DNA from 3 places in the Paenalkalicoccus suaedae genome. Region 1 is predicted to be linked to each of the others. Evidence: riboswitches for the same ligand, from Rfam matches in the RefSeq annotation. Region 1 holds a riboswitch; each other region holds the start of a gene.
The links. Region 1 has a riboswitch for S-adenosylmethionine ahead of FLK61_RS09505 (LLM class flavin-dependent oxidoreductase). Riboswitches for the same ligand answer to the same signal wherever they lie in the genome.
Positions count from the first base shown of each region.

Region 2: linked by a shared signal. The riboswitch ahead of FLK61_RS02970 (Fur-regulated basic protein FbpA) and the one ahead of FLK61_RS09505 (LLM class flavin-dependent oxidoreductase) in region 1 are both predicted to bind S-adenosylmethionine.
Region 3: linked by a shared signal. The riboswitch ahead of metK (methionine adenosyltransferase) and the one ahead of FLK61_RS09505 (LLM class flavin-dependent oxidoreductase) in region 1 are both predicted to bind S-adenosylmethionine.

Region 1 is NZ_CP041372.2:1,768,248-1,778,230, reverse strand. Features, by position in the region: gene FLK61_RS09535 (GTP-binding protein) at 1-370, opposite strand, end outside; gene FLK61_RS09530 (hypothetical protein) at 586-1,521, opposite strand; gene FLK61_RS09525 (hypothetical protein) at 2,299-2,904, opposite strand; gene FLK61_RS09520 (hypothetical protein) at 3,398-3,745, opposite strand; gene FLK61_RS09515 (ABC-F family ATP-binding cassette domain-containing protein) at 3,898-5,502, shown strand; gene FLK61_RS09510 (acyl-CoA dehydrogenase family protein) at 5,875-7,002, opposite strand; SAM riboswitch class I at 7,152-7,253, shown strand; gene FLK61_RS09505 (LLM class flavin-dependent oxidoreductase) at 7,339-8,724, shown strand; gene FLK61_RS09500 (methionine ABC transporter ATP-binding protein) at 8,736-9,770, shown strand; gene FLK61_RS09495 (methionine ABC transporter permease) at 9,736-9,983, shown strand, end outside.
Region 2 is NZ_CP041372.2:486,820-496,802, forward strand. Features, by position in the region: gene FLK61_RS02940 (NAD(P)-dependent alcohol dehydrogenase) at 1-50, shown strand, start outside; partial or broken gene FLK61_RS02945 (M20 family metallopeptidase) at 385-1,245, opposite strand; gene FLK61_RS02950 (MetQ/NlpA family ABC transporter substrate-binding protein) at 1,248-2,114, opposite strand; gene FLK61_RS02955 (methionine ABC transporter permease) at 2,128-2,790, opposite strand; gene FLK61_RS02960 (methionine ABC transporter ATP-binding protein) at 2,780-3,805, opposite strand; gene FLK61_RS02965 (YezD family protein) at 3,902-4,054, opposite strand; gene FLK61_RS02970 (Fur-regulated basic protein FbpA) at 4,051-4,203, opposite strand; SAM riboswitch class I at 4,269-4,371, opposite strand; SAM riboswitch class I at 4,440-4,543, opposite strand; gene FLK61_RS02975 (AAA family ATPase) at 4,712-5,977, shown strand; gene FLK61_RS02980 (PH domain-containing protein) at 6,154-6,504, shown strand; gene FLK61_RS02985 (hypothetical protein) at 6,602-6,907, shown strand; gene FLK61_RS02990 (hypothetical protein) at 6,965-7,102, shown strand; gene FLK61_RS02995 (phosphatase PAP2 family protein) at 7,139-7,657, shown strand; gene FLK61_RS03000 (IS3 family transposase) at 8,020-8,886, opposite strand; gene FLK61_RS03005 (helix-turn-helix domain-containing protein) at 8,936-9,412, opposite strand; gene FLK61_RS03010 (sodium/glutamate symporter) at 9,688-9,983, opposite strand, start outside.
Region 3 is NZ_CP041372.2:2,703,308-2,713,290, reverse strand. Features, by position in the region: gene FLK61_RS14550 (ABC transporter permease) at 1-736, opposite strand, end outside; gene FLK61_RS14545 (ABC transporter ATP-binding protein) at 696-1,493, opposite strand; gene FLK61_RS14540 (ABC transporter substrate-binding protein) at 1,490-2,440, opposite strand; SAM riboswitch class I at 2,580-2,695, shown strand; gene metK (methionine adenosyltransferase) at 2,857-4,065, shown strand; gene FLK61_RS14530 (gamma carbonic anhydrase) at 4,840-5,349, opposite strand; gene FLK61_RS14525 (alpha/beta hydrolase) at 5,473-6,282, shown strand; gene mnmM (tRNA 5-(aminomethyl)-2-thiouridylate-methyltransferase MnmM) at 7,086-7,637, opposite strand; gene mnmL (tRNA modification radical SAM protein MnmL/YtqA) at 7,644-8,579, opposite strand; gene ltaE (low-specificity L-threonine aldolase) at 8,576-9,601, opposite strand; gene FLK61_RS14505 (MDR family MFS transporter) at 9,746-9,983, shown strand, end outside.

The DNA of each region.
Region 1 (9,983 bases):
TTAAATCTACACCCGTTTCCTCATCAATATAGCTAAAGGTTTGGGCCACTGGTACCGGCTCTGAGATGCCTGATGATTCAATGACAATAGCGTCTAACTCTTTATCCGCCGCAAGTTTTTCTACTTCTAATAAAAGATCTTCTCGAAGCGTACAGCAAATGCACCCATTCGACATTTCTACAAGCTTCTCATCTGTTCGTGAAATACCGTGCTTTTTTAAAATATCTCCATCTACATTAATTTCACTCATATCATTAACAATAACAGCAATTTTTTTACCATGCGTCTCGGTTAAAATATGCTGTAGCAATGTTGTTTTACCAGATCCTAAAAATCCACTAAGTACCGTTACTGGAATCACACGTGCCACTCCCTCTATTGTTCAAATCGTAATAATTACTATTTAGATACTAATAGAGCTTTCCTTTTCTGTCAAGAAAATATGGGGAAAGCGTTTTTAGCTCTCCGAGCTGCCAGCCAGCTTTAAGACTAATTTTATGAATATAAAGTTAAAAAAAACAGAGCCCTGTGTTTAGGCTCTGTTCATCTACATATATCATGCTGAATCTAATAATGGTCGGTCCCTTACGAATTTTCTAAAATCTGAATGCGCTCTTTAGAAATCTCGTCTAGCTCGCGCTGCAAGGATTGACGAGTGCTTTTAAGTTCGTTGACGATACGTGATACATCGCTCATTGTGCTTGAGATCGACTCCGATGAGGAAGATATTTTTTGATGCACAGCGAAATCGACAAAAATGTTATCGAAGAAATAGTCTGCAAAGGTTAGGCCTTCTCCAATAGTCACGTGAATGTTGAAGTGGTTTTTTACATCCTGCAATTCTTCATTAAATTGACGCAGTCTGCGCTCTGCTCGGTGAGTTGCATTTTTTGAGTCATCAATATGACTATGCTTGATATACGTTGTCACCATGCCACCGCCAAACATATCTACCTTCGACCAATTGGATGCTTTTTCAAGCGATGCGGATGCATCTCTTAAAGAGTAATAGGCATCTTCACCGGCCTCAATTGCTTCATTCACTTCTTGCATGGCACCGTGAAGCTCTACTTCTTTTTCGGTCGCACGAAATAATTGTTCGCTCCATACAGAGTCTGTGTTAAGAATTAACTCTTCTTTACGCTTTAAAATATCGCGATACTCTGCATCTGCGTAACGAACTGTCTCTAAATGCTCATCATACATTTGCTTTTCTTTTTCTAACTCCTCTACTGCTTGCAAAGCATCTTGATACCGAAGCTTACTTTTTGCCAACACTTCTTCACGTTCGGTCATTTTTTCTTGTTTGTTGCCAAGAATCGTAGCCATCACAGCTCCTACCGTAAACGTGCGTAAATTTTCTACGTCTTCTTCTTTTTCATACAGCTCAAGTTTAAGCTCGCGAGCAATTGCTTTCTTTTTTTGCATACTTTCAAGCAGTCGATCCGAGTGATCCTGCCACTTCGTCTTTAAGCGCTGTTTTTCCTTCACTTCAAATAGTTCTTCGTTTAAGCTCTTCACGTCGGTACGTCCCCCTTTAATATTCCTACTCTAATATACGTGTAAAAACGCTCAAATGTTTCTACCTATTATGTAAGTAACTCTTTTGAAATCGTACCAAATTTTAACCTTCTTGACTACAGTAGTAGGGAGCTTCTCTTATCTATGAGAAAAGGTAGCGATGTTCGCTCCCATTGAGGAACGATCTATTATAAGCGTTGACGTGTATCCATGTTCATAATGAAGAAACGTGAACACGTAAAGTGTCAAGGTTATAAGTTAGGAGCTTTCGGATAATGAATGCGTAAAACCGGATAATGGTACCTCGTTTTCGGATAATCGAACACGAAAACCGGATAACGTTACCTCGTTTTTGGATAATCGAACACGAAAACCGGATAACGTTACCTCGTTTTCGGATAATCAAACACGAAAAGCGGATAATGATACCTCGTTTTCGGATAATCGAACACGAAAAGTGGATAATGTTACCTCATTTCCGGATAATCGAACACGAAAAGTGGATAATGTTACCTCGCTTCCGGATAATCGAACACGAAAAGTGGATAATGTTACCTCATTTCCGGATAATCAAACACGAAAAGCGGATAATGTTACCTCACTTCCGGATAATCGAACACGAAAAGTGGATAATGGTACCTCGTTTTCGGATAATCGAACAAGAAATGCGGATAATGTTACCTCGTCTTCGGATAATCGCGAGCCATTATTCTCACCACCTCCCCACACAAAAAAGACCGAGACAGCATAATCGCTTTGTCTCGGTCTTTTCATTTATTACATCTTTACTTCATGATACTTTTTAGAAGCTGCCTGTAATAAGATTGTCATGCTAACTAACTTTTGCGCGAGGAAATCAATATCCTCTTGCTCATAGTATTCCATGGATAGGGAGATTGGCGTATCAAGTCCCCATTTTGAAAGAAGTAGTTGGATTCGTTGCTGATCATAAGCAGTTAAATAGTTTGGTAGAGGTAATTCTTCAAGTCGTACTACCTCATCGTTGTTCCGAATTGTCGGAACTAAATTAACATCATATTGAAACTTAGTAGTTTCTGCTAAACCAGTCGACGTTTGTACTTTATCCAAACGAACCGACAAGGTAGCTTCGATTTTATGACTTTCTGTTTCTTCTGGGTAGCTCCAGCAGATGACACCTTCATAAGAAAGCTTATCTTTATAATAAAGCTGGAAGCCACGCGTTTTTATAATCATATTATCTTCATCAATCACGGATGATTTATCTTCTACTAATAGGGCGAAATGGTGCCAAGAACTGTTTAAATCTTCTCTCGACACGGATTCGATAAAGCGGACCATTGTTTCCTTCAATTCAGGATTCATGATAGTCGCCTCACTATTTTCATATAATTTACTATACATTCTGCATCACTCTTTTCTTTTTCTGCGAATGATGTCGCAACTAGTCTCTCCACCATACTATTTCCTCTATTTCGCCAAACGAAACGTATGCGGATAAACTTTTTTTCTTTCCTAACAAATGGGTGTAATCATTATATAGTAATTAACTAAAAGAATGACTCCCACTAATTCTAATAAATACAGGGAAAACGGCAACTTTCTACATACGTGATTTTTGCGCAACCTTAAAAAGCGTGGGCGAAAAAATCAAACGGTTGGGTTAATAGATAATAGAGGTTTCGCATGGGTGACTTAAAAGGTGGATTTTCGGATAACACGAATGTTTGTGGGTCACTTCCGTGAGAGGAAGCGCATGTGGGACCTAAATCAAACTAATATATATAATGATCGTCCTATACGGATCTGTTTTACCTAATCTTAAAAATTACTCGTGTCTAAATAAGTCTCCCTGCACGCATGATGCGTTAAACACTTAATTAGCATGACACAAATTCTATTGTACCATACTTAGTGCAAAATGAAAAATCTGGGCACTATTTGACTGAAATTTTTTCTTTTCAACCATTGTAAAAAGCCTATCTTTAAGCTCTGGATGAAACATAAGCTCACATACTCGCTCGTAATCATACAGCATAAGTCGCTGCTCTTTTTCACTCATCGGTTTAGTAACATGAAAAGAACGCTCTGGTTCTATAGAGGTTAAAAACAAAATCATCTGTCTTAATTCATGAGAACACTCCTTATGTGAGTTATCATTTGTATGGTAGTAGCATCTTTCCTCATCATTGTATAAATCCTTTAATAGAGTAGTAACGCTATGAAACAAGCTATCTGATTGCATGACTGACCTCCCCTTTCCCACTACCGATATGTATATGTATGCTATTTAAAAGATAGAACCTACAATCATGCAAATTTTATTTGCTATATGATTTTGGCGTTAGTAATGGTATAATCCATGCAGTATGTCTATAGGAAGAGGTTGAATAAATTATGTTACAAGCAACTGATGTAAGCCTTCGCTTTGGCGATAAAAAGCTTTTTGAAGAGGTAAATATTAAATTTAATCCAGGTAACTGTTACGGATTGATTGGTGCAAACGGCGCGGGGAAATCCACGTTTCTAAAAATTCTTTCTGGTGAGTTAGAGCCACAAACAGGAAATGTTTCTTTAGGTAAAAACGAACGATTAGCTGTTTTAAAGCAGGATCACTTTGCCTATGAGGATGAAGTTGTTCTAGATACGGTCATGATCGGTCACGAGCGACTGTATGAAGTGATGAAGGAAAAAGATGCCATTTACATGAAGCCAGATTTCTCAGATGAAGACGGTATGCGTGCCGCTGAGCTTGAAGGTGAATTTGCTGAAATGAACGGGTACGAAGCAGAATCTGACGCTGCGGTTCTTCTCCAAGGACTTGGCATTGCGGATGAGCTTCACCAAGCAAAAATGTCTGAGCTTACAGAGGGGCAAAAGGTAAAAGTCCTTTTAGCTCAAGCGCTATTCGGTAGTCCTGACGTTCTTTTACTCGATGAGCCTACAAACGGACTTGATATCGAAGCCATCACGTGGCTCGAGGATTTCCTTGCTTCTTTCGAAAATACTGTTATTGTAGTTTCTCACGATAGACACTTTTTAAATAACGTATGTACGCACATTGCCGATTTAGACTTTAGTAAAATCCAGATTTACGTTGGTAACTATGACTTCTGGTACGAGTCTAGTCAACTTGCTCAAAAGATGGCTCAGGAGCGTAATAAAAAGAAGGAAGAAAAAATTGATGAGCTTAAGTCCTTTGTTGCACGATTCTCGGCAAACGCTTCGAAATCGAAACAGGCGACTTCTCGTAAAAAGCTCCTTGATAAAATTGAGCTTGAAGACATTCGTCCTTCATCTCGTAAATACCCATATATTGCGTTTAAACCAGAACGCGAAATTGGGAATGACGTATTAGTTGTTGAGAACATTTCTAAAACGGTTGACGGAAAGCAGCTTTTAAATAATGTGAGCTTTAGTTTAAACCGCGAAGACAAAGTCGCTTTAGTTGGTTCTAACGAACAAGCGAAAACGCTACTCATGCAAATTTTAATGGGTGAAGTAGAGCCAGATAGCGGAAGCTTTAAGTGGGGTCTAACAACGACTCAATCTTACTTCCCGAAGGATAACAGTGAGTTCTTCGAGAATTCGAATGATCCTTCTCTTATTGATTGGCTACGCCCTTATTCACCAGAAGATCAGTCTGAAAGCTTCATTCGTGGCTTCTTAGGACGTATGCTCTTCTCTGGTGAAGAAGCGAAAAAGAGCCCAAGCGTTTTATCTGGGGGAGAAAAAGTACGTTGCATGCTCTCTAAGATGATGCTAAGCGGATCTAACGTACTTCTACTAGACGAGCCAACAAACCACTTAGACTTAGAGTCCATTACAGCACTTAACAATGGACTTATCCAGTTTAAAGGTGTGTTAATGTTTGCTTCTCATGACCACCAGTTCAACCAGTCGATTGCAAATCGCATCATCGATATTCAAGATGAAGGTGTTATCGATAAAGAAATGACGTATGATGAGTACGTTGCTTCAAAGCTACAAACGACGAAGTAAGTTACCATTTGGCCCGTCTCCTAATTGGAGACGGGTTTTTGTATGTGGACAGAAAGATTATTTTGTCCAAACTTTGTGATGAATATCAAGTGGTTAATTCGAAACGAGGAGCGATTAATTGGTGAATTGCTTTGATTATCCGCTTTTACCTTTCGATTATCCGCTTTCCCCCTTTGGTTATCCGAAAATGCGATTCGGTAACCAGACAACCGAATCGAGCGGCATGTTATCTCAACTGCAAGTGACTCTCATCTACACCCGCGCGAATATCTTCCTTCCTCACGCTAAAACACCTAACATCTAATGACCAAATTCTTTTACCTTCACAAAAAAAGATAGAAGCCATCAAACTAGCTTCTACCCTCTTTAAAACTATTTTAATATATTTTTACCTAATTGACTGATCACTAAATCTTCTGCTGGCGGATTGTGAAGACCTGCTCGGACATCTCTAAAATGTCGTTGTAAAGGACAGCTTTGAGATAAGCTTTTTGCACCTACGACCTTCATAGCCAAATCCACGATGATATTCGCTTTCTCCGTAACAATTTTTTTAGTAGCTCCTAAGTCGCCGCGAAGATCATCTCTAGATTGAAGATCTGTCTCCTCCCATTTTCTCGCAGTAGCATGAAGTAAGGTCTCTGCCTCAAACAAAGCAAGCTCGATCTCTCCGAACTTACGCTGGACTTCTGGAACTTCTGCGATAGGATGTGGCAACGTTGAAGGCTGATAAGAATTAGCAAACTCTTTCGCATACGCTCGCGCAGCCTTAGCGACTCCTAAATATACAGCCGGAACGAGTAGGTACCATCCGCGCGGTTTAGGACTCGTTAAAGCCTCCGTTTTAAGTAACGCATCTTCCTCTACGAAAACGTCCGTCAACACCAAATCGTCGCTTCTCGTCGCGCGCATACTAACACTATCCCACGTCTCCTCAATCGTTACGCCAGGTTTTGTCATATCGATGACAAAAAAGCCCTTCTCTCCTGTCTCCTTAACGGTTGCAGAAATCACCGCGTAGTCTAATGCTTTGGCGAATGAGGTAAACGTTTTGGTTCCATTAATGACCCACCCTGAGTCACGCCTCGCAGCACTAACAGTAGGCGCACCTCCTCTTGCTGGGCTCCCAGTTGCCTTCTCCGTTTGGGCGAGATTAAGTAGCACCTGCTCTTTGGCGATCGTCGTAAGTAACTTCTCTGTCTTAGGAGAAATACTATCCTCCGATAATTCTAAACAGTAGCCAGCATGCCATCCGAAGGAGAGAGCTGTTGGCGCGTCCCCTTCAGCTAGCGTCGTCAAAATTTCAAGCATTGGTACTAACGTTAACCCATGGCCACCTACCCTCTCTGACACTGTCATGGACAAAAAGAATGCATTCTTTAAATCACGTATATTTTCTTCAGGTAGCATCGCAGATTCATCGTAAAATGCTGCTCGATCTGCAAATTTTTCTTTTAATATGTGTGCCTCTTCTATAAGTTGAGTCGTTTTGATCGACATGATTATGCCCCCTATTCGAGTTGAATGAGACTAATAGTACGTGACGAAGAAAATTCTGTCAATGACAAACTATTTTGAAAAACCCTGTTGACAGATCGGAGATGTGAGAGTAAAGTGAACACCATCAACTTCATAAAAAACCCAATTTTTTCTTATCCAGAGAGGTGGAGGGACTGGCCCTTTGATACCTCGGCAGCGTGCAACTTTGCGGCGTGCCAATTCCAGCAGGCGTATTGCCTGGAAGATGAGAAAAGCGGATCTGCGTAAATGCGCCTGCTTTTTTCATGATGAAAAAGGCAGGCGCATTTTTATTTTATTTTAGGAGGCCAACACACAATGACAAAACAATTACGACTAAACGCGTTTGACATGAATAGTGCGATGCATAATTCTCACGGGTTATGGAAGCACCCTGAGAACAAACGTCAAGATAGCTATAAAGATATTTCCTATTGGACAGATCTTGCTAAACTACTCGAAAAAGGAAAGTTTGACGCTATCTTTTTTGCAGACGTCGTTGGCGTTTATGATGTGTACCAACAAAGTAAAGCACCATCCATCAAACAAGCGATGCAAGTACCTATAAATGACCCTGCCCTCCTAGTTTCAGCAATGGCATCGGTCACGAAACACCTTTCCTTTGCCGTCACCGTTAGCACTACCTACGAGCACCCATTTTCAAACGCAAGACGATTCTCTACGCTCGATCATTTAACAAATGGTCGCGTTGCATGGAATATCGTCACCTCCTACTTGCCCAATGCAGCAAGAAACTTCGGACTTGAGGGTCTGATCAAGCACGATGAGCGCTACGATATTGCGGACGATTATTTAGACACCTCCTATAAGCTTTGGGAAACGAGCTGGGAGGATGATGCGATTGTGAACGATCGTCAAGCCGATGTGTACATTGATCCTGATAAGGTGCACGAAATTAATCATGAAGGTCCTTACTTTAAGGTTGAGGGTCCTCACTTGTCAGAGCCATCTCTGCAACGAACACCTGTCTTATTCCAGGCTGGCACTTCTGCCCGTGGTCGAGACTTTGCCGCGAAGCACGCAGAATGTATTTTTGTCGGTGGGCCGACTCCGGCTAAAGTTAAAGAGCTCGTAGCAGATTTAAAAACGCGCGTCGAAGCTCATGGACGAAAGCGCGAGGACGTACTTATCTTCTCGTTCTTGTCTGTCATTGTTGCAGAATCCAAAGTGGATGCCGAGCAAAAGCTAGAGGAATATAATCAGCACTGGAGTTCGCTAGCCGCTAAAGCGCAGTTTGGCGCTAGTGGCTATGACATCGCAGAATTCGAAGACAAAGATCCCGATGATATTTTTAGCTATGATAAACCAACTGAGGGTGGTCACTATAAAGCTGCCACCTTAACGAAGGATAACGCAAAGGCTCTGACAGTTGGCGAAGCATTAAAACGCTTCGATGGTATTACTAATCAAGTTATCGTAGGGGACCCTGATCATGTTGCAGCCGAAATACAGACGCTCTTTACTGAGTCCGATGTCGACGGATTTAATTTAAATCACTTTGTTACTCCAAGTGACCTCGAGGATTTTGTCTCATTAGTCGTGCCAAAACTGCAGGCTTCAGGAATTTACAAACAGGATTACGCGGAGGGCACGTTTAGAAAAAAGCTATTTCCTCACCTAGGAAACAAGCTTCCTGATACTCACCGCGCAAAATCATTTAAACACGAACAGGCATTAAGCTAAGGAGGAGCGATATGATACAGCTAGATCACGTGACTAAAAAGTACGGGGATAAGAATGATATCGTAGCAGTCGATGACGTGAGCCTCCGCATTGAGAAGGGCTCCATCTGTGGGATCGTCGGCTACAGCGGTGCAGGTAAAAGTACGTTACTACGTTGCTTAAATTATTTAGAAGTACCATCAAGCGGCGAAGTATCTATAGATGGCGTAGAGCTACATACGTTATCCAAAAGCGAGCTTCGAAAAACGCGACAATCAATCGGCATGATTTTTCAGCATTTTAATCTACCAAGCTCAAGATCTGTTTCTCAAATCGTTAATTTTGCGCTTAAAGCTAGTGGCTACGAGAAAAAGCTACGCAAACAGCGTATTCGAGAGCTTCTTGCGCTCGTTGGTCTTGCAGATAAAGAGAACGCCTACCCCAGTCAGCTAAGTGGTGGACAAAAGCAGCGTGTGAGTATTGCGAGAGCTCTTGCTAACGATCCAAGTATTTTACTTTGCGACGAGGCAACCTCTGCCCTTGATCCAAAAACGACGCAGTCTATTTTAGCTCTATTAAAAGAGTTGAATCAAAAGCTCCAGTTAACGATCGTCCTTATTACGCATGAGGTGGAAGTAGTAAAAGAGATTTGTGATACGTGTGTGATTATGGAGCGTGGGCAAATCATTGAGTCTGGGAACACCTACGACGTCTTTGCCAATCCTAAAGAGGAGCTAACAGCCTCCTTCATTGATACCGTTCTACATTTTTCTCTCCCAGAAAAGCTTGTGAATGAATTAACAGGTCATGTCATTAAATTAACCTTTAGAGGCCATTTAGCCTCTGAGGCAATCGTCTCGACGATGCTTCAAACCTTTAAAGTAAAGGGGAATATTTTGCACGGGAAGGTCGAGTATATCCAAGATAAGCCGCTTGGCGTATTCATTATGGAGCTTCAAGGTGATGCGCATGAGATTCGTCGAGCTGTGACGTATTTAGAAAATCAGGTAAGTAAAACGGAGGTGATTGCGAATGGACTCGATTCTACAGCTTTTGCCAGAGCTTAACGCAGCTTTCCTTGAAACATTATTAATGGTCGGTATTTCTCTCTCAGCCGCCTTCTTTTTAGGGTTACCTCTTGGGATTCTGCTTTATGTGACGGATCGAGGGCTAATCTTAGAAAACTCTTGGGTGCGCCAAGGTGCTGGCGTGGTTGTTAACTTAATTAGGTCTATTCCTTTTATCATTCTGTTAGTATTTTTAATCCCATTTACGCACTT
Region 2 (9,983 bases), 1.3 Mb from region 1:
TGGACTCCGATGTGAAGTATCGATTTGTGATTGATACGGCGACGATTTAAGGTTGGGCGTTAATAGATAGATCGTGTGTAAAGGGAAGGAGACTAGGCATGAGTTCGTGCCTAGTCTTTTTGCTGTTTGTGGGTGGTTTGCGGGAGCGTTTTAGGGGAAGAGACACGCAATCTAAGAGAAGTGACACGGAAATCGGCAAAAAGAAGGAGAAGAGACACGCAATCTCCGAGAAGTGACGCGCAATCCACCAAAACGAGCAAGAAGTGACACGCTATACCGAACCTTCATCAACTAAAACCAAAGCCCTGACACCGCGACACAAGAAAAGCCCCACCGCATGGGGGGCTTTTCACATCGCGTTATTTAAACTGTCGCCTTCTGACGGTTGCGGACAAACTCATGAATTTCGTTTTGGAATCGTTTAATGTCGACTTCCGCACCAGTTTGCAGAGCGGCGCCACGAGCAATTTGCTGCACTTTTTCGGAGGTCTTCACAACCTCTTCCCACGTCGTTGCCCGAATAAAGAAGCGGGCTGCGGCATAGTCTGGAATGATATTAGGAGCATCGCCACCGTGTGTGATAATCCCATGAATGCGAATCGTGCTTGCTAGCTGCTGACGCAGGGCATTGATGCCTGAGAATAGCTGAAGCACGCCGTCTAGCGCGTTTATCCCTTCTTCTGGTGAACCAGCCGCGTGGGCTGCACGACCGGTAAAGTGAAATTCTAAAGGATCTACTGCAAGTGTTGCGCCTGTTGTCCCTGTTTCTCTTGATGGATGAATCATTAAGGCTGCATCAATCTCATCGAAGAGTCCGGCTTTGACGAAGCTTGCTTTTGCGCTACCATTTGGTCCGCCTTCTTCGGCGGGAGTCCCGTAAACATAGACGGTGCCACCGGTTTGTTCCAGATCATCGGCTAGGGCAATTGCGGCTGCGACGGATGTTGTGCCGATAATATTATGACCGCACGCATGCCCAAGGCCTGGCAAGGCGTCATATTCTGCTAGAAACACGATGTTACGTCCTGGCTTTGAGCTTGATTTCTTCCCAATAAACCCTGTTTCATGACCGGCAATCGATGTTTCTACGTCGAAGCTCGCGTCTTTTAATAGTGTTACTAGTTCAGCAGCTGATTGTACCTCCTCATTTCCGATTTCGGAGTAACCATGAATCCGCTTAGCAGCCTCAATATACGTGTCCTTTTTCTGGTCAATTCTTGCTTTCAATTCGTCTCGGATCGCCATTATTATTGTCCCTCCTTTAAGTTTTGTACAAGCTCATCAAGTGTTTGCTGCAAATCCTCCTGTGGAATATCGACCACAATATTTCCTCCGTTAGAATCGTCGACAACAGCTTGGGCAATGTCTTCCTCTTGATAAATTTGAGCAATAGTATGGTAGGCTTCGTTGTCTTTCTCCTCTGCGCGTGTCGCAAAAACGTTAATATAAGGCGCTGCTTCGTCACTGTATGGATCATCGTGTACGAGTGCTTCGTCTAAGAAAATATCTGCCTGTGTGGCAATTCCACTATTGATAATAGAGCCGGCAACGTCAGGTAACACTCGTGGTGTTTGTTGCGCAACGACTAATACAAATTCTAGATTCTTTGGATTTTCCTCAATATCATCGACGGTCGGATAAAGCCCTACATCCTCACGAAGGGTGATTAAGCCTGCGCTCTCAAGCACTTTGAGGCCTCGTCCCGTATTAGCGGGGTCGTTTGGTAGCGCGATTTCGCCGCCATCAGGAATATCCTCGATTGACTCATGGTTGGTTGAGTATAGTCCAAGAGGTGCAATAACGGTAGAGCCGATTGGCGTGATCGTTTCATCGTACTCCGCGTTGTATTGGCTTAGGAAAGCTAAGTGCTGGAACGAGTTGAGATCAATCTCTCCATTCACAAGAGCCGTGTTAGGTAATGCGTAGTCTGCAAATTCGATTAGCTCGATATCGATACCTTCCTCTGCAGCACGGTCTGAAATTAAATTCCAGAACTGACCGTCTGCACCTGTTACGCCGATCGAGACTTCTATGCGGTCCTCCGATGCTTGTGATTCTCCACATGCTACTAGTAAAAGTGTAAGTGCCCCTGTTAAAAATGCTGCTTTTCTCATGATTAATCTCTCCCTATCTTCTTAAGAATTTTCGTGATAATTTGTTTCCGGCAAACTGTGCGATTTGTACTAAAATAATGAGTATAGCGACGGTGACAAACATGACAGACGCGTCAAAGCGATGGTAGCCGTAAGTCATGGCGAGGTCTCCTAAACCGCCACCCCCAACAATCCCTGCCATAGCAGAAAAGTCGATTAAGGCAACTGTCACAAAGGTTAGTCCCAAAATAAGTGGACCGAGTGTCTCTGGAATGAGGACACCATAAATAATTTGAAAAGGGGATGCACCCATTGCTTTTGCGGCTTCAATTAAGCCTGGATCAATCGCAACAAGGTTATTTTCCACAATGCGGGCGATCCCGAACGAAGCAGCAATTGTCATAGGAAAGATGGCTGCTGTCGTTCCAATCGTTGTACCCATTACCAATCTCGTTAAAGGTGTAATAGCGACGAGAAAGATAATAAACGGAATTGGGCGAATGATGTTGATTAACACATTGATGAAAAAGAATACGACTTTATTTTCTAAAATATTGTCCTCACGCGTGACATATAAGGTGAGACCGATCGCGACGCCGAAGATACTGGCGAAGGCGAGTGTGAAGAGGACCATCGTAATCGTCTCACCGGTCGCCTCCACAACCCTGAGCCAAAACGTACTCCAATCAACTCCCATGATTGATCACCTCCCGAATCTCGACGGTTGTTGCGAGCTCTTCTATGGCTCGCTGAACCGCGATTGGATCACCGATAAACTCGACAATTAAGTTGCCGTAAAGCTGATCCTGTAACTCATTGACACTGCCATAAGCAATATTAAAATCTAGATCGTACTTACGTGTAACCTTTGATAATAATGGTTGATTGGTTGATTCGCCTTTAAAAATGACCCGATAAAGAGGGTTAGTATGGCTATTGCGTAAATGCGTTAATAGCTTAATAGATAGTCGATCATTTAATACAGAGCTAATAAAATTCTTTGTCGTGGCTGTTTGTGGATTCGAAAAAACGTTGAATACATTTCCACTCTCAATCACGCGACCATTCTCCATGACTGCAACACGATCGCAAATCGTTTTAATCACGTGCATCTCGTGCGTGATGAGAAGAATTGTGATGCCGTATTCTTCATTCACCTTTTTTAATAAGCGAAGAATATCATCGGTTGTATCAGGATCAAGTGCAGACGTTGCTTCGTCACAGATAAGGAATTCCGGTGACGTGGCTAGCGCACGAGCAATGCCAACGCGTTGCTTTTGACCGCCAGACAGTTGCTCAGGATAATGATCGGCTTTGTCCTTTAATCCGACAAAGTCGAGCATGTCGTTGACGATGCGCGTCACTTCTCGTTTTGGTTTTCGTGCAAGTCGTAGTGGATAAGCAACATTGCCAAAAACCGTCCGTGACGAAAATAGGTTAAAGTTTTGAAAGATCATGCCGATTTGCTGACGTTGGCGACGAAGATCCCGTGGTTTTAATGACTGAATGTCTTGATCGCCAATGAGGATGCGACCTTTTGTTGGGCTTTCGAGTAAGTTAACGAGTCTAAGTAGCGTGCTTTTACCCGCTCCACTGAAGCCGATAATGCCAAATATTTCTCCTTTATTCACGGTCAAGGACACGTCATCGACGGCAAGGATGTCCTTTCCATTTGTGGTAAAGCTTTTTGTGACTTCATCGAATGTAATCAATGCATGTGCTCCTTTTTACTAAAAGTCTGCTGGGACGCAAAAAGGCACCTCCCCCTATGTGTTGGGGGTAGGTGCCTTCTGTCGTCAGATCAGCAGCTAGTTTGTTTTTTTCTGATTCGGAAATCGTTTTTTCTCGGTTACGTCTACCTGGGTGATTTCCCCATTGTGCACAGTTACTGTTACTGTGCCAAACTCAATTTGTTTTAAGACGGACTGGACATACGATTCTTTTGTGGTGCTCTCACTCATCGTAGGCGAACCTCCTCTGTTTGGTTTAGTGCTTGGCGTAATTCCTCCACCGTTAGCTCATATAGTTGTTGGTTACCGATCTTAAAGTGACCTGCTTCGAGCAACCGTGTAATGAGCTGTTGCTTTGTGCTTTCCTGTGAGGCATTCATGTTCTTTTCCTCCCTAGGTACGCAAAAAAGCCACTTCTTCGTCCGATAAGAAGCGGCAAACATGCGTCTTATCTGTCAGGCTTTCGCCTGCTGGATTTGGCACAGTGCTACAAGTAGCCTGCTGCCGAGGGTTCATTGGGCCAGTCCCTTCCCCTCTCTGGATAAGGTATTCAGTTTTCGATTCGAGCATATAAAAAAGCCCACTTCACAAGAAGAGGGTAGTTGACTACTATCTCTTCTTATCTTTGTAGCACAAACGCTACTGGACTTGGCACAGTACCGCATGCGGCCTGTTGCCGAGGCTTCGTAGGGCCAATCCCTCCGCCTCTCTGGATAAGAGTGTATGTGTTCGATTCGATAATCAGTACTCTATCTTAGTATCCTTAAAATGTCAACTGCTTATTGAGGAAAATCTTGAGAGAGTCGCACGAATGGAGAATCAAAACCCATATTCATGCTATTATGAGAGTACCAGCCAATTATACTTCCCATTTAAGGAGTGGTTACTATGGATTCGTTTCTCTTCAATAAGTCAAATACGCGAATAAAAGATATGATAAATTACAGAGAACATGCGGTTGCGCTTGAGGGTGTGAGTGAACACTTGTTTACTGAATTTGGACATACTTTCTATCAATTTTCTCTCCAAGAGGAACTTGTGGATATTTGGAAAGTGCTCCAAGATGATATTAAGCATAACGCGAACGTAGAATTTGTTACATATGTTTTTGAGTCAGTTGAAGCATTTAAGGTTACAACGGAGATAGAGGAAGATCGTCTGCGGGTAAACTCTAACCTGAATATTGATAATTCGGTTTACTACTATCCTGATTTTGAGGTTGCTCTAGTTAGAATTCCGATTTTTCGTGAGCATATGAACTATGAGCAAAGCTTCGTTTTTTCCACGTCACAAACAGCCGTCAAACGCTTCCTTCATTATGTATACAAACAAAATCGTATATATAGTAAGGCGCACATGTCTATGCTCATTGATACATTAAATGGAGTAGAGGAACGACGAGAACAAATTACAACAGCTGTATTAAGAGAAGATGTTTTATTAGAAGCAGGACTAAAAGAGGAAATTTATCGTTCTATCGATCAATTCTTTCTAGAGGATGGTTCCTTTTTTAAGACGTATGATATTCCTTATAAAAGAGGCATTTTACTATACGGGCACCCTGGAAACGGGAAGACTACGCTTGTTAAATCAATAGCAGGAAGTGTAGAGGCTCCTGTCGTGTACTGGCAGATTACAGAACACACATCGAGCTACACCGTAATGGAAGTATTCCAGAAGGTGGCGAAGTTAACGCCGATGGTACTTGTTATTGAAGACTTGGACTCGATGCCACTAGACGTACGTTCTGTATTTCTTAATACACTAGACGGATCAACATCTAAAGAAGGGGTCTTTTTAGTTGGTACAACAAACTATCCGGAGAAAATTGATCCTGCCTTAGTAAACCGTGCTGGTCGCTTCGATCGCTCGTATGAGCTGAAGCTTCCCGGCAAAGAGCTTCGAAGTCAGTACGCAAAAGTTAAACGTTTCGATCGTTTCTTAACCGAAGATCAAGTGGAGCTTTTAGTAGAAAAGACAGACGGGCTCTCATTTGCGCAATTAAATGAACTGTATACGTCAGCTGCACTCCAATGGCACTATGAAGAAAAGGTTGATATTGATGAATTGTGTAGTCAGTTACAAAATGATAATCGAAAAAAGAAGCGTGATGAGTGGAACGAGTCAAACCATGATCCGGTGGGGTTTTATTAAGAGGGTAAGGGTGAATGAGAGGAGTAGCGGTGCGTTTGATGCGTACTGTGAAACTCTTATTTTTGTTGGTTGAAAGCGCGCATGGGAACATGCAGAAATGGTGTTTAATCATGTAACGTACCGCGACCTCTTAACGACAAACAAGGCTAAGAGAAAGTAGAAGGAGGACGAAATGAATGAATTTTTTCAAAGGGGACAATAAATCAAAGCACCACGACCAAGTACAGGAATTCCTATTTGAAGGAGAAGAGCTCCACAGCACGTATGGGCTGATGGTTGATTTTGTGGCGTTGACGTCGCATCGCGTCTTATTTGTAGACCGTTCGATTATGTCGAAGTCGCGCTCTGTCGTAGTGACAATTCCATTTTCTAAAATAGAGGAAATTGCGATAGAGAAGACTGGGTTCCTATCCTTTTCAAACACAATCGAAATTGCAACAAAGTCTGGGAATCATCAGCTACAGTTCACGAAGGGGAGCGATGTGATGGGCTTTTATAAGGAGCTGTCGCAGCGGATCTGCGCATAACTTGCGTAAAATAATGGAATAATGAAAAAGTGGCTTTACAAAATGTGACAACATCACTATGATTAAGCTACTTTATCAAGAGGGAGGTGGCAGGAGGATGCTACGATTTATTGCGTTTATCATGATTATGAGCACACTACTCGTAGACCCGTTGAACGCACAAACGGCCACTGCCATCTCCTCGTCGGACGATAGCATCAGCGCATGGCTTATTGATGACGATCAAGAGGGTACGACCACCTCGAGATCGGACGATGCCAAATTATTTTCGCCACTAGAGGAGCAGGTAAGAGGGGAAGTCGTGGATGACGCTCACAAACTCCGCGAGCACCTCACTGCTGAGTGGAATGAAGCGTACAAAAAGGCAATTCGCATGTCCTACCTCGCGGAGAGCGCGCTCTAACTCACTCTTATCAAATTCGTTTTATATCCGACTTTGGTGAGAAAAGAGGGATGAGCGATGAGCCAGAAAAAAGACGATAAACCGTTTGACGACGGGTTCTCCGAAGCACTACGAGGACTTGGTATCGGGATGGTTATGATGATCGTATTCTTTTTACTGCTACACTTCGTGTTTGGCGTACAAGCTTTTGCGTAATAGAAATAGAGAAGGTTCTTAGAGGGGAAACAGGACATGAGCATGACGGAATTTTTGCAGGCAGCAGCGACGTTCGGGAGCGTGGAGCTCACAGTGATCGTCTCTGTTGTATTATCAGGCGTACTCGTTTTGATGAAGCGAGTACGTGAAGTTATTTGGCTGAACATCACGATTTACGGTGGTGTGGCAACGAATTTTATGTTGAAGCTGATCGTCGGACGTGAGCGCCCAGGCGAGGAGCGGATGATCGAGGCGTTTGGTTTCTCGTTTGAAATGGAATCCTACAGCTTTCCGAGTGGACATACGATGCGTGCGACGATTTTAGCGCTGGTCGTTGGATATGTGCTGTTTAGGTTCGTGCTTAAAACAGGAGCGATGAGACTCGTAGCAGGAGCGGCACTTTTGTTCGTTGTCGCGTCCGTTGCGACAAGTCGCGTGTACTTCGACTACCATTTCGTGTCTGACGCGATCGTGGCGGTCCTGGCGGCTGTAGTGTTTTTTGCGGCGATGCTTTGGACCAAGCGTTTTGCAGAAAATCGGGTGAAGATGGCATAGGGTGGTTCGGGTTTTATAGAGGAGTTCTTAGGGCTTGTTGCTTAAGGGCTAACTAGTTTTAAGAACAGTCCTTTGGACTAAAATGACCAAGTACTAACTAGTTTAAATCAGCTCTTCGAGCTGTCAGCCCTCCAGACATTCTACGACATCCATAGGGCCGGTCTTTGAGCTTCCTCGTCGGCAGGGTGCGGCTGCCGCCTTACCCTTAGCGCCTCCTGCGGGATCTCAAAGACCTCTTTCCCCTATGGATTGTCTCCGAATGTCCTTCGGGTCTGCCAGCTCTGCGTTTGATTTAAAAAATTCGAAAGGGAAGGGCCTTCTTTTTGTAGAAGGGTGGCTACCCCTAAAAGTTAGAGTTTTTATTATGCAGCTAATTGGCTGGTTTGTGTTCGGTATTCGACTGGACTAAAACCAGCCAATTTTTCTTTTGATCGTATATGGTTGTACCAGTAAATATATTCTTCAATCTGCCTTTTTAATTCTTCGTAGCTCACTAATTTTTCTCCATAATACATTTCTTGTTTTAATATACCAAAGAAATTCTCTATTGAAGCATTGTCTGCGCAGGTTGCTTTACGTGACATGCTTTGAAATACTTTATTTTCTTTTAATGTCCTCACCCATTGGTTGTGCTGATAATGCCAGCCTTGATCGGAGTGGATAGTCGTACGATAGGTTGCCTGAGCTCCTAGTACTTCTATTGTTTCTTTTAAAGGTTCCATGACAAGATCTAATGTTGGACGTTTCTTGATACCAAACGCGATAATTTCCCCATTGTAAAGATCAAGGAGTGGATTTAAGTACAATTTCTCTTCTCCTAGACATTTGAATTCTGTAATGTCGGTTACTAATTTCTGAAAAGGAATAGGCGTGCTAAATCGGCGGGACAGTCGATTCTTCGCTACCTTTCCAACCTTACCCTTATAAGAATTGTATCTACGAGACTTCCTCATAAACTTTACGCATTTTAACCCTAATTCCCTCATAAGTCGATACACTTTTTTGTGATTAATACACCAGGCTGATTTCTTTAATTCCTTGGTAATGCGTTTATAACCATAACGTTCATGAAACGCCTTAAACAGCTCAGTAATGACTTCTTTTAGTTCTCTATCCGGATCTTCTTTCCCAAAGTTTTTCACATGATAGTGGTAGGTTGATTCTGGAATACCTACAATAACTAGAATATCTTTTAATCGGTATCCTTCTTCTTTGAGTTCGAACGCCACTGTTGCTTGTGCTTTTCGTGGAAGGCATTCGGATTCTCTCGAAAAGCTCTCAACTTTTTAGGTAGGCATTTTCTAGCCGCAACAGTTCATTCTCGCGTTCTAGTTCGTCTTCACGTGTTAACTTCTTCTCTTCTTTTCCCTTTGATTTATTACTGTTTTTAGACATAGAAGGTCGCTCCTTTGATCTTGGTTTCAGGCCTCCTAATCCTTGTTCATTAAATGTTTTCATCCAACTGTAAATTAAAGCAGGATTATTCAATCTAAATTGTTCAGCAGTTTCCTGAAAAGAAGCACCTGTCTCAAGCATAAATTGTATCGTATCCACTTTAAATTGAACAGAGTACGCCTCATTCGTTCTTCTTCGTTTTAATCCTTCAACCCCTTGCGTTTTATAGGATCTTACCCAATTTTGTAGTGGAGTTCGAGAGGGCATATTATACTTTTTAGCTAATAATTTATACCCGAGATTTCCATTCAAATATTCGCTAACAAGTTTCATTTTAAATTCTTCACTATATTTGGCCATAAAAACACCCCCGAAAGTTAGATTATCTACTCTAACTTTCGGGGGTCGGTACCAAGAGGCTCTTTTTTTTTGAGTGGCTCTTTGGCAATTTGGGTTTTATGTACCGTATAGAGAAAGAATGTACGGTATGCGGGATTTATGTACCGTGTGGAGAAAGAATGTACCGTATACAAAATTTATGAACCTTACACAAAATAAATGAACCGTAGCCCCATCAAAAAAAGGCGCTAACCCAAGCACGGGTTAGCGCCTTCCTTACATATTAGCTTCCTAACTTACGCAACACCTTCACCCTTTTTTCTACCGAAATAAAAGATTCCGAAGAATAAGAAGAACAGGGTCATTAGCGTCGAGCCGATTAAGAATGGGATCGGGCCGAACTGGAAGATGAGTGGCATGGCGGCTGCTGTGACGAGACCGCCGCCGACGAATGGTTCAAAGAGTACCTGTTTATAGCCAAAGCCTTCGAGAGCTGGTGTCTCGTTATTTGGATCAGCTACCTTCATCAATAGAAGTCCAGTTGCCGCGATACCTGTTGCTTGACCGAAGTCACCGAGACCACGCTCAAACC
Region 3 (9,983 bases), 940 kb from region 1:
GATACATAATCGTTGCAAAGATCGCGATAAAGAAGAGTGACATCATAACGAGTGTAAAATTAAAGACTTGGAACCCATAAATAATGAGGTAGCCTAGACCTTGCTTTGATACTAAAAATTCCCCAACTATTACCCCTACCCATGAAAGACCTACGTTTACTTTTAATGTTGCCATAATCGTTTGATGAGTCGCAGGGAAGATAACATGTCGAAAGCTTTGCCATTTACTTGCGCCGAAGCTTCGTACGACTGTTAGATAGTTCTGATCGACTTGATTAAATGCTTGGAACACCACCATTGTCGTGATAATGATGGATATTAATGCACCCATGGCAATAATAGCGGCGAAACTTGGACCAAACGCAACGATGACAATAGGACCTAGTGCTACTTTGGGCATGGAGTTTAACACGACTAAAAAAGGGTCGGAAACCCTTGCAATAAAGGTATTGCTCCATAAAATAGTCGCGATTATTATCCCTCCAACAGTTCCTAGTAAGAACCCTGCAATTGTTTCTAAAACGGTAACGGAGATATGGACAAAAATGCTAGTACCTTGTTGCAGGATTAATTGGATCACGCGAGACGGAGAGCTAAATAGTAATGGGTCTATGAAAGCTGTGTGAGCAGCTATTTCCCAGGAAATAAAGAAGGCAAGTAAAAGACTAAGCTGAGTAAGTCGTACACGTCTTCGGCTACGAGCGAGCTTCTTTTGATATGCTTGAAGTATTGTCATCCTGCATCATCTCCTTCCACACAACGGTGAAAAGAGAATGAGCATCGGGATGAAGACGTGCCTCAAGAGGAGGAAGCGATCGTAAACTCTCAGGGACGTCAAAGATTTTTTGAATCGTACCTGGGCGCCTTGATAAAAGAATAATGCGATCACTCATAGCGAGCGCTTCTAGAATATCATGCGTCACTAGAAGCGTTGTTTTTTTGTGTTGCTTTACAATACTGGCGACAGTTTGCTCTAACTGAAGCTTTGTTTGATGATCGATGGCAGAGAAGGGCTCATCTAGTAATAGAAGAGATGGATTCGATGTAAGCATTCGTATTAAAGCAACCCGTTGCTTCATGCCGCCAGATAAATTGTCTGGATAGACATCTTTTTTGTCACTTAAATACACGTCTTGTAACAAATTTTCTGCAAAAACCACATGCTTTTCATCCTGCATATGTTGCAAGGTTAATCCAAGCATTATATTTTCCCAAACAGTGAGCCATGGAAACAGGTAGTCTTGTTGGAGCATGTATCCGACTTCCTTGGAAGGACCGGTTATTGGTTTTCCGTAAAGTGAAATGGACCCCGCTGTAGCTTGGGTCATCCCTGCGATTAGAGATAGAAGCGTCGATTTTCCGCAACCGCTAGGCCCGATAAGGGACACAAACTCTTCTGCCTGAATAGTTGCTGTAATGTTTGCTAATGCTTTTGTTTCTGATGTAGGGGATAAGAACGATTTACTTACTTGCTGCAGTTCTAAGAGCGTCATTTTACATCAACTGGTTTCACTAACGTGTCAAAGTCGACACGTGCTGGTAACTCGTTAGCTTCCTCCATAATGTCTTGGAGATGGTGCCATTCTTCTTCCTTGAGTCCTGGTTCCGTTGCATACGAGCCTTGGTCACGATATCGCACAAAGACCTCTTCGATAGTAGCGAGTGGTGTGTCTTCGAAGAATGGTTGTAGCGACTGAGCAACGGTTGCGCTATCTTGTTCGTGGACAAAGGCTTGTGCTTTCGCTAATGCTCGGTTGAAACCCTCTAAGTTTAGGCTATCAAGCTTACTCTCTTTTGCCATATAAACGGTGTAAGGTAAGAAGCCAGACTCCGTTCCAAATGAAGCAACAATCTTACCAATACCATCCTGTTCAAATTGAGTTGCTTGAGGTTCGAATAATTGAACATAGTCCCCTGTTCCAGATGCAAACGCAGCTGCAATGTTTCCAAAGTCAATATTTGAGATGAGCTCCATGTCTGTATGGGGGTCAATTCCATGCTGTTTAAGCACATATTCTCCAACCATTTGAGGCATGCCACCTCTTCGTTGACCTAAAAGTGTCTGTCCTTTTAAGGCGTCGAAGGAGAAGGGCTCATCAAGGTCGCGTTGCATAAGAAATGTTCCATCTGTTTTAGTCACTTGTGCAAAGCTTATTACAGGATCACGAGCATCTTGAGCGTATACATAGATAGATGTTTCAGCACCAACCAAGGCAACGTCAGCACCATCTGAGAGTAGTGCTGTCATCGTTGTATCGCCTCCCCACGTGGTAGTGAGATCAATCTCTATCCCTTCCTCTTCAAAAAATCCTTCACTTATTGCGACGTATTGTGGTGCATAGAAAATTGAGCGCATGACTTCGGCAACTTGAATCGTGTCTTGCCCTTTTGAACATGCAGCAAGAGGTAGTAAAAGTAGCAGTAACCAGAGTTTTTTCACGAGTATCCCTCCATTTCTAATAATGTTTTATAGCGTATGTTCGTTGTTTAAGACTGGTGAAAAAGGGAAGCGATATCATAGGTAGATAAGAACTGTTGACAGGTCGTCGATTTTTGGGTATCATTCATCAAAGCGGATACTCTTATCCCGAGTTGGCGGAGGGACAGGCCCTAGGAAGCCCAGCAACCATCACTTCTTTTGACAAAGTGAAACGGTGCTAACCTGCAAGGCGCAATGCGTCTTGACCGATAAGAGGTGAAAGGCGAACGAGTAAACCCCTTTTCCTCAAGCGGAAAAGGGGTTTTTATGTTTATAAAAATTCTTTTATACTCGGATAATCACGCATTTCAGGGAACAGAGTACCGTAAAACAATGCCTTATTAACACGATAAGGTTATCCCTAGGAGGTTACAAGTATGGCAAAAACGCGTTTATTCACATCAGAATCAGTAACAGAGGGTCATCCGGATAAGATTTGTGATCAGATCTCGGATTCCATTTTAGATGAAATCTTAAAGCAAGATCCAAATGCTCGCGTAGCATGCGAAACATCTGTTAATACAGGACTTGTTTTAGTAGCAGGGGAAATTAGTACTTCTGCCTATGTAGATATTCAAAAGACAGTTCGTAAAACCATTAAGGATATTGGCTATATTCGTGCGAAGTACGGATTCGACTATGAAACAAGTGCTGTACTCGTTTCAATCGATGAGCAGTCTGCTGACATTGCACAAGGTGTTGATAAGGCTCTTGAAGCTCGTGAAGGTCAGATGACTGATGACGAAATCGAAGCAATCGGTGCTGGTGACCAAGGTCTTATGTTTGGTTATGCAGATAACCAGACAGAAGAGCTAATGCCTTTACCAATCTCTTTATCTCATAAGCTTGCTCGCCGTTTAGCGGAAGTGCGCAAGCAAGAAGTAGTTGATTACCTTCGCCCAGACGGAAAGGTACAGGTAACAGTCGAATACGGTGAAGATCATCAGCCACAGCGAATTGATGCTATCGTTATTTCTACACAGCACGCGGAAGAGACAACGCTTGAAACAATCAAAGCAGACATGAAGAAGCACGTTATTGAACCAATCGTTCCAGCGGAGCTACTTGACGAAAATACAAAGTATTTCATCAACCCTACAGGACGTTTTGTAATCGGTGGTCCTCAAGGAGATGCTGGTCTTACAGGACGTAAAATCATCGTAGATACGTATGGTGGATATGCTCGTCACGGTGGTGGAGCATTCTCTGGTAAGGATGCGACAAAGGTAGACCGTTCTGGAGCATACGCTGCGCGCTATGTAGCGAAAAACATCGTTGCAGCTGGTCTTGCTGACCGTTGTGAGGTACAAGTAGCTTATGCTATTGGTGTAGCACAGCCTGTATCTATTGCTGTAGACACGTTTGGTACTGGTAAAGTATCAGAAGATGTACTTGTTCAGGTTGTTCGCAATAACTTCGACTTACGTCCAGCAGGAATTATTAAAATGCTAGACCTACGTCGTCCAATTTATAAGCAAACAGCTGCTTACGGTCACTTTGGTCGTACGGATATCGATCTTCCTTGGGAGCAAACAGATAAAGCAACTACTCTTAAAGAAGAAGCGCTTGAGCTTGCAAGCAAATAATAGAAAAAATAGGAGAGGCTAAGACGCTTATTGTAGCGTTTTGGCTTCTTTTTTTGTAGTGCGAGTTCAAGAGCAAGTTCAAGAACAAGTTCAAGAGCAAGTTCAAGTGCGGGCACCTTCGGCGCCGCTGCGCGTCGGGCGCTACATACCTGTGTGGCTAACTCAACTATTTCGATCGGCCAAACCAATGGCCGATCGAAAGGATTTTCGTTGCGCGATAGGGCTACACGGGTATTACGCACCCGCCGCTTCGGGGCTTCTGCGGTTACGGAGAATATGGAGCTTAGCGACCTTCTATTTTGAGAAATCGATTTGCTATAGAAGTAGTACGTAAACTACGAGAAGTAAGGTGGAAGTTGCTAGAAGGAATGCGGAACGCTCTGGGAACAGCACGAAATTTGGTTCAAGTAAGGTGTAAAAAGAAATAATGCATAACTTATGAGAAGTAAGACGGAAGTTGCCAAAGATCACGCGGAACGAGCTTGGAACTTGAAGTCCATAAATTCGGAATGGGGAACATAAAATTGAAATGCGGAACATAAAGTCAGAAGAAGGAACATAAATGAGAAGAAAGCTTACACAAAGTCCATAACTTTGAAATGCGGCACATAAAAATAAAGTAGGGAACATAAAGTCAAAATGCGGCACATAAATCCAGAATACGGAACATAAAACCAAAATAAGAAATATAAAATCAAAAAATAAGCGAATCAAACAAAAAAAGAGCCGCTCTTTCCTAGTTGGCTCTTCATTCACATTTAAATTTACTATTCATTATTTAAGAGACTTATAGTATTGGCCTTTATCCACATAGCTTTTGCGGATTCGGTCCATGTCAGCGAGGTCTTCTTCCGTAAGCTTACGTACAACTTTAGCTGGGCGACCAAGTGCTAACACATTTGGTGGAATGACTTTGCCAGGTGGTACGAGGCTTCCGGCTCCGATAAAAGCTCCTTCTCCGATAGTTGCTCCGTCTAAAATGATCGATCCCATTCCAATCAACGCATTCTTTTCAATCGTACAGCTATGTAACAGGCATTGGTGTCCAACTGTGACGCCTTTTTTAATGTGCAAAGGTACATTTGGACTTTGGTGCAGCGTGCTATTATCTTGGATATTTGCCTCTTCTTCAATAATCGTTGTGGCGACATCGCCTCGAATGACAGTGTTAAACCAGACGCTTGCTCGCGCATGGATCGTGACGTCACCGGTTATGACGACATTGTCCGCTACGTAGGCCGTTTCATCGATGTACGGATGTTTTCCCTTATATTCATACGATATCATGCTATCAACTCCTTCTTACTCAAAAGTCTACATGGTTTGTTTGGAAAAAACTAGTTCGAGATTCTTGACTATTTGTTTTTGGAAGGGGAAGATAAAAGAAATAGCAGGAGGTGGTTTGTCGTGTTTAGATTTGAAACTACAGATAAAAAACCAAAAGGAGTATTTGTCGTGGTGCACGGAGCAGGCGAATACCATGCAAGATATCGTTTTGTCGTCGAAAAATTAAATGAGTTTGGCTATCACGTTATTATGGGAGACTTACCAGGTCAAGGAACAACACAAGGACCGCGTGGTCATATAACTAGCTTTCAGCAATACATAGATACCATTAGACTATGGTTATCGGAAGCGAGACAATTTAAGCTTCCTGTTGTACTTCTAGGTCATAGCATGGGAGGACTTGCAAGCACACGCACGCTCATGCAACTCTCTGAGAAGGAATTACCAGATGCAGTCGTCTTATCATCACCATGTTTTGGACTCTATAACAAAACGCCGCTTAATAAACGAGCGCTTGTGAAAATTCTAAATAAGGTAGCTCCAGGCACACTTTTCCCAACAAATCTAGAAGCAGGATCGGGTACTCGAGACAAATGGATGAACGATCGAGACGCGAGCGACGAGCTTATGATTAAAAAGGTTAGTGTGCGTTGGTATCGCGAATTGACATCCTCTATCAACTATGTCCATGAAAATACGGAATTGTTCCCAGAAGTGCCGCTATATATCATGCAGGGTGGGACAGATAAGATTGTGGATAAGTATAGCGTGAAGGATTGGTTTAATCAGGTGGATGTGTTAGACAAGCACTATAAAGAGTGGCCGAATTTATATCATGAGGTCTTAAATGAGCCAGAGAGACATTTGGTATTTGCTCATATGATGGGGTTTGTTACGACGCAGCTAGCGTTTAGGAGAGAAGGTTTTTGAGGATAGGTTAGAGGGGGGAGACAAACGTGTTGTGCGTTTGTCTTGTCCTCTTTTTTGTTGATTGGATGGGCGAGAGGTGGTGCTGAGTGAGCTCTGGTGATTTGGATATACGCAGTCGAAGGGGATATTCGCGCGATTGAGGTGGAAACTCGCGCGGTTCGGGCATCAACTTGCGCAATAACCCCATCAAGATGCGCGAATAATTTCAGGATACGCAGTCGAAGGTGATAGTCGCGCGGTTGGGGTAAAAACTCGCGCAGTTCGAGCATCAACTCGCGCAATAACCCCATCAAGATGCGCGATTAATTACAGGATACGCAGTCGAAGGGGATATTCGCGCGATTGAGGTGGAAACTCGCGCGTTTCGGGCATCAACTTGCGCAATAACCCCATCAAGATGCGCGATTAATTACAGGATACGCAGTCGGAGGTGATAGTCGCGCGATTGAGGTGGAAACTCGCGCGGTTCGGGCATCAACTTGCGCAATAACCCCATCAAGACGCGCGAATAATTTCAGGATACGCAGTCGAAGGTGATAGTCGCGCGGTTGGGGTAAAAACTCGCGCAGTTCGAGCATCAACTCGCGCAATAACCCCATCAAGATGCGCGATTAATTACAGGATACGCAGTCGGAGGGGATATTCGCGCGGTTGAAGTGAAAATATACGCGGTTCGAGCACTAACCCGCGATAAACTCATTCCTCCAACCACACCCCACAAAAAAAGTAGCCAACATCAGCAATGTCAGCTACTTCTTCTATCCTAATCCCTATTCACAAACGGCTAAAGCTTATCCAAGCACTTACTTCTTCCCAATAGCTAATAAAAAAGGTGGATCGTTCTTTTGGTTGATAAAACCATATCGAAGCACATCATACTGCTTTTGCGGCAGTGCCTCGACATACTGTAACAGCTCTTCTTTTTCTTCTTTACCGCCATCATGCCCGTAGTAGACAACTAATATCAATAGTCCACCGCGCTTCAATGCAGCTAACATATCTTCTACTGCCTTAAGTGTCGTGTCAGCAAGTGTGATGACAGACTTATCGCTCCCAGGCAAATAGCCTAAGTTAAAAATGGCGGCGTCAATTTCAGCTTCACTGACGTAGGAAGCGAATTTCTCGTGACCATCGTGAATCAACGTGACGCGCTCTCGAAGCTTTGCGGCTTTAAGCTTTGCTTCCGTGCTCAAGATTGCTTCTTGTTGAATATCAAAGCTATATACGTGCTTGGCGTTTTCGGCGAGAAACAACGTGTCGTGTCCGTTACCAGCCGTTCCGTCTACAACAATGCTATCCTTTGTTAAAACTTGCGTTAATAAGGAGCGAGTAAAAGGAATAATTCGTTCAATCATACTTGTTCACCTCGAGTAAAATTTGCCTTGATAGCTGTTGCGCTTCTTAAGCTCTGCATCAATTGCGTTTAAAGCACTCCACTTTTGCATGCTCCACATCGGACCGATTAAAAGATCAGCGGGACCGTCTCCAGTTAGGCGGTGAATCATCATATCGGGAGGTAACACTTCGAGCTGATCGCAAACGAGCGACACATATTCCTCAAGCTCCATCAAATCCACAAGGCCTTTCTCGTATTGCTTCACCATGGCCGTTTTTTTCAACAGGTGTAAAAGATGAATTTTAATGCCTTGTACGTCAAGCTTTGCGACCTCATGAGCTGTCTCAAGCATCATCTCGTGTGTCTCGAGGGGAAGGCCATTAATGATGTGGGAACAAATGCGAATGTTATGAGCGCGGAGCTTAGCAACGCCCTCTTTATAGCAATCGAAGTCGTGTGCGCGATTAATGATGCGACCTGTTTTATCGTGAGCGGTTTGTAAACCGAGCTCGACCCATAAATAAGTTCGCTTATTTAACTCGGCTAAATAATCGACAACGTCAGGAGGTAAACAGTCGGGTCTCGTTGCAATCGCAAGACCGACGACGCCTTCCTGAGCTAGAATTGGCTCGAACTTTTCTTTTAAAACCTCAACTGGTGCATACGTATTTGTGTAGGCCTGAAAATAACCAATGTACTTCGCTTTTGGCCATTTGCGATGCATGCGTTCTTTGACGTCATGAAACTGCGTGACAACATCAAATTCTCGATCTCCAGCAAAGTCACCTGAGCCTCGAACGCTACAAAACGTACAACCTCCATGTGCAACTTTGCCATCCCGATTCGGGCAATCGAAGCCAGCGTCTAAAGGAATCTTCATGATCTTGTGACCGAAGTGTTCCTTTAAGTGCTGGTTCCATGTGTAGTACCGCTTACCATCTGTCATGTGAGCTGGGATCATGAAGCACCAAGCTCCTGAATGACCTTAATGACTTGCTCAATATCTTCTTTCGAAACATCTCTGTTTGTTGTGAAACGAAGAGAACCGGCTTTATAAGGAATAATACGAACGCCTTTTTCTTCAAAGAGATCGACCCATTCATGAACAGATCGTTTAGAAGGTGCGACGTTTGCCACGACAATATTTGTTTGCACCTCGTGATCAATTGTTAAATCAGTCCATGTACGTAAAGCCTCCGCGATTTTCTGTGCATGCTGATGGTCGACATGAAGCTGTTCGCGATGGTGCTTTAAGGCATAAAGACCAGGTGCTGCTAACACGCCTGCTTGTCTTAAGCCACCACCGAGCATTTTGCGGACTTTACGGGCGCGTTTAATAAACGGGGCGGGGCCTGCGAGCATCGATCCAACAGGAGCACCTAGCCCTTTTGATAAACAAAATTGAACCGTATCGACATACTGCGTGATCTCGGACGGTTCGACCTGTAAACTCGCAGCAGCGTTAAATAAACGAGCGCCATCCATATGGACGGGAATCTCGTATCGTTGAGCTAAAGTATAAAGCTCCTTCATATAAGAGAGAGATAAGACAGCTCCACCACCGCGGTTATGCGTATTTTCGAGCCAAATCAAGCCTGTCTCAGGGAAATGAATATCGTCTGAGCGAATGGAGCGCTCTACTTCATCTAGATTCATCTCGCCATTCGTGTGAGGGAGACTCATCGCCTGAACACCAGCAAACACAGACATCGCGGCGCCTTCGTAAATGAAGACGTGCGCATCGCGATCCATAATAATCTCGTCGCCTGGTCTTGTGTGAGCCAGGATCGCAGCCTGATTCCCTTGCGTGCCGCTTGTGACAAAGAGAGAGGATTCCTTTTGCACGAGCTCTGCTACGTATCGCTCTAGCTCATTGACGGACGGATCCTCTCCATAAACGTCATCTCCGACATCTGCTTCGGCCATAAGCCTTCTAAGCGTTTCGTTTGGTTTTGTGACCGTATCACTGCGTAAATCAATCATCTATGTAACACCTTCCGATCCTTATAAACTAATGAACTACGATTATACTATGACAAAACAGGATTTGCGAAGGAATCTTATTGTTGTTTTGTAGATAATCTACTACACTTAGTTAGAGAGTCTAAATGATTAAGGAGTTTTTTTATGCCTAGGGCGATATGGATATTAATTATTGGCATGTCTATTAATATAACGGGGGCATCTTTTTTATGGCCTCTTAACACGATTTACATGAGTGAGGAGCTTGGCAGATCTCTTACTGCCGCAGGAGTTGTACTAATGATAAACGCTGCAGCCGGGATTATCGGTAACTTAATTGGTGGCAAGCTGTTTGATTTTATTGGTGGTTTCAAAACGATGGTGATGGGTACGGGAATTGCGA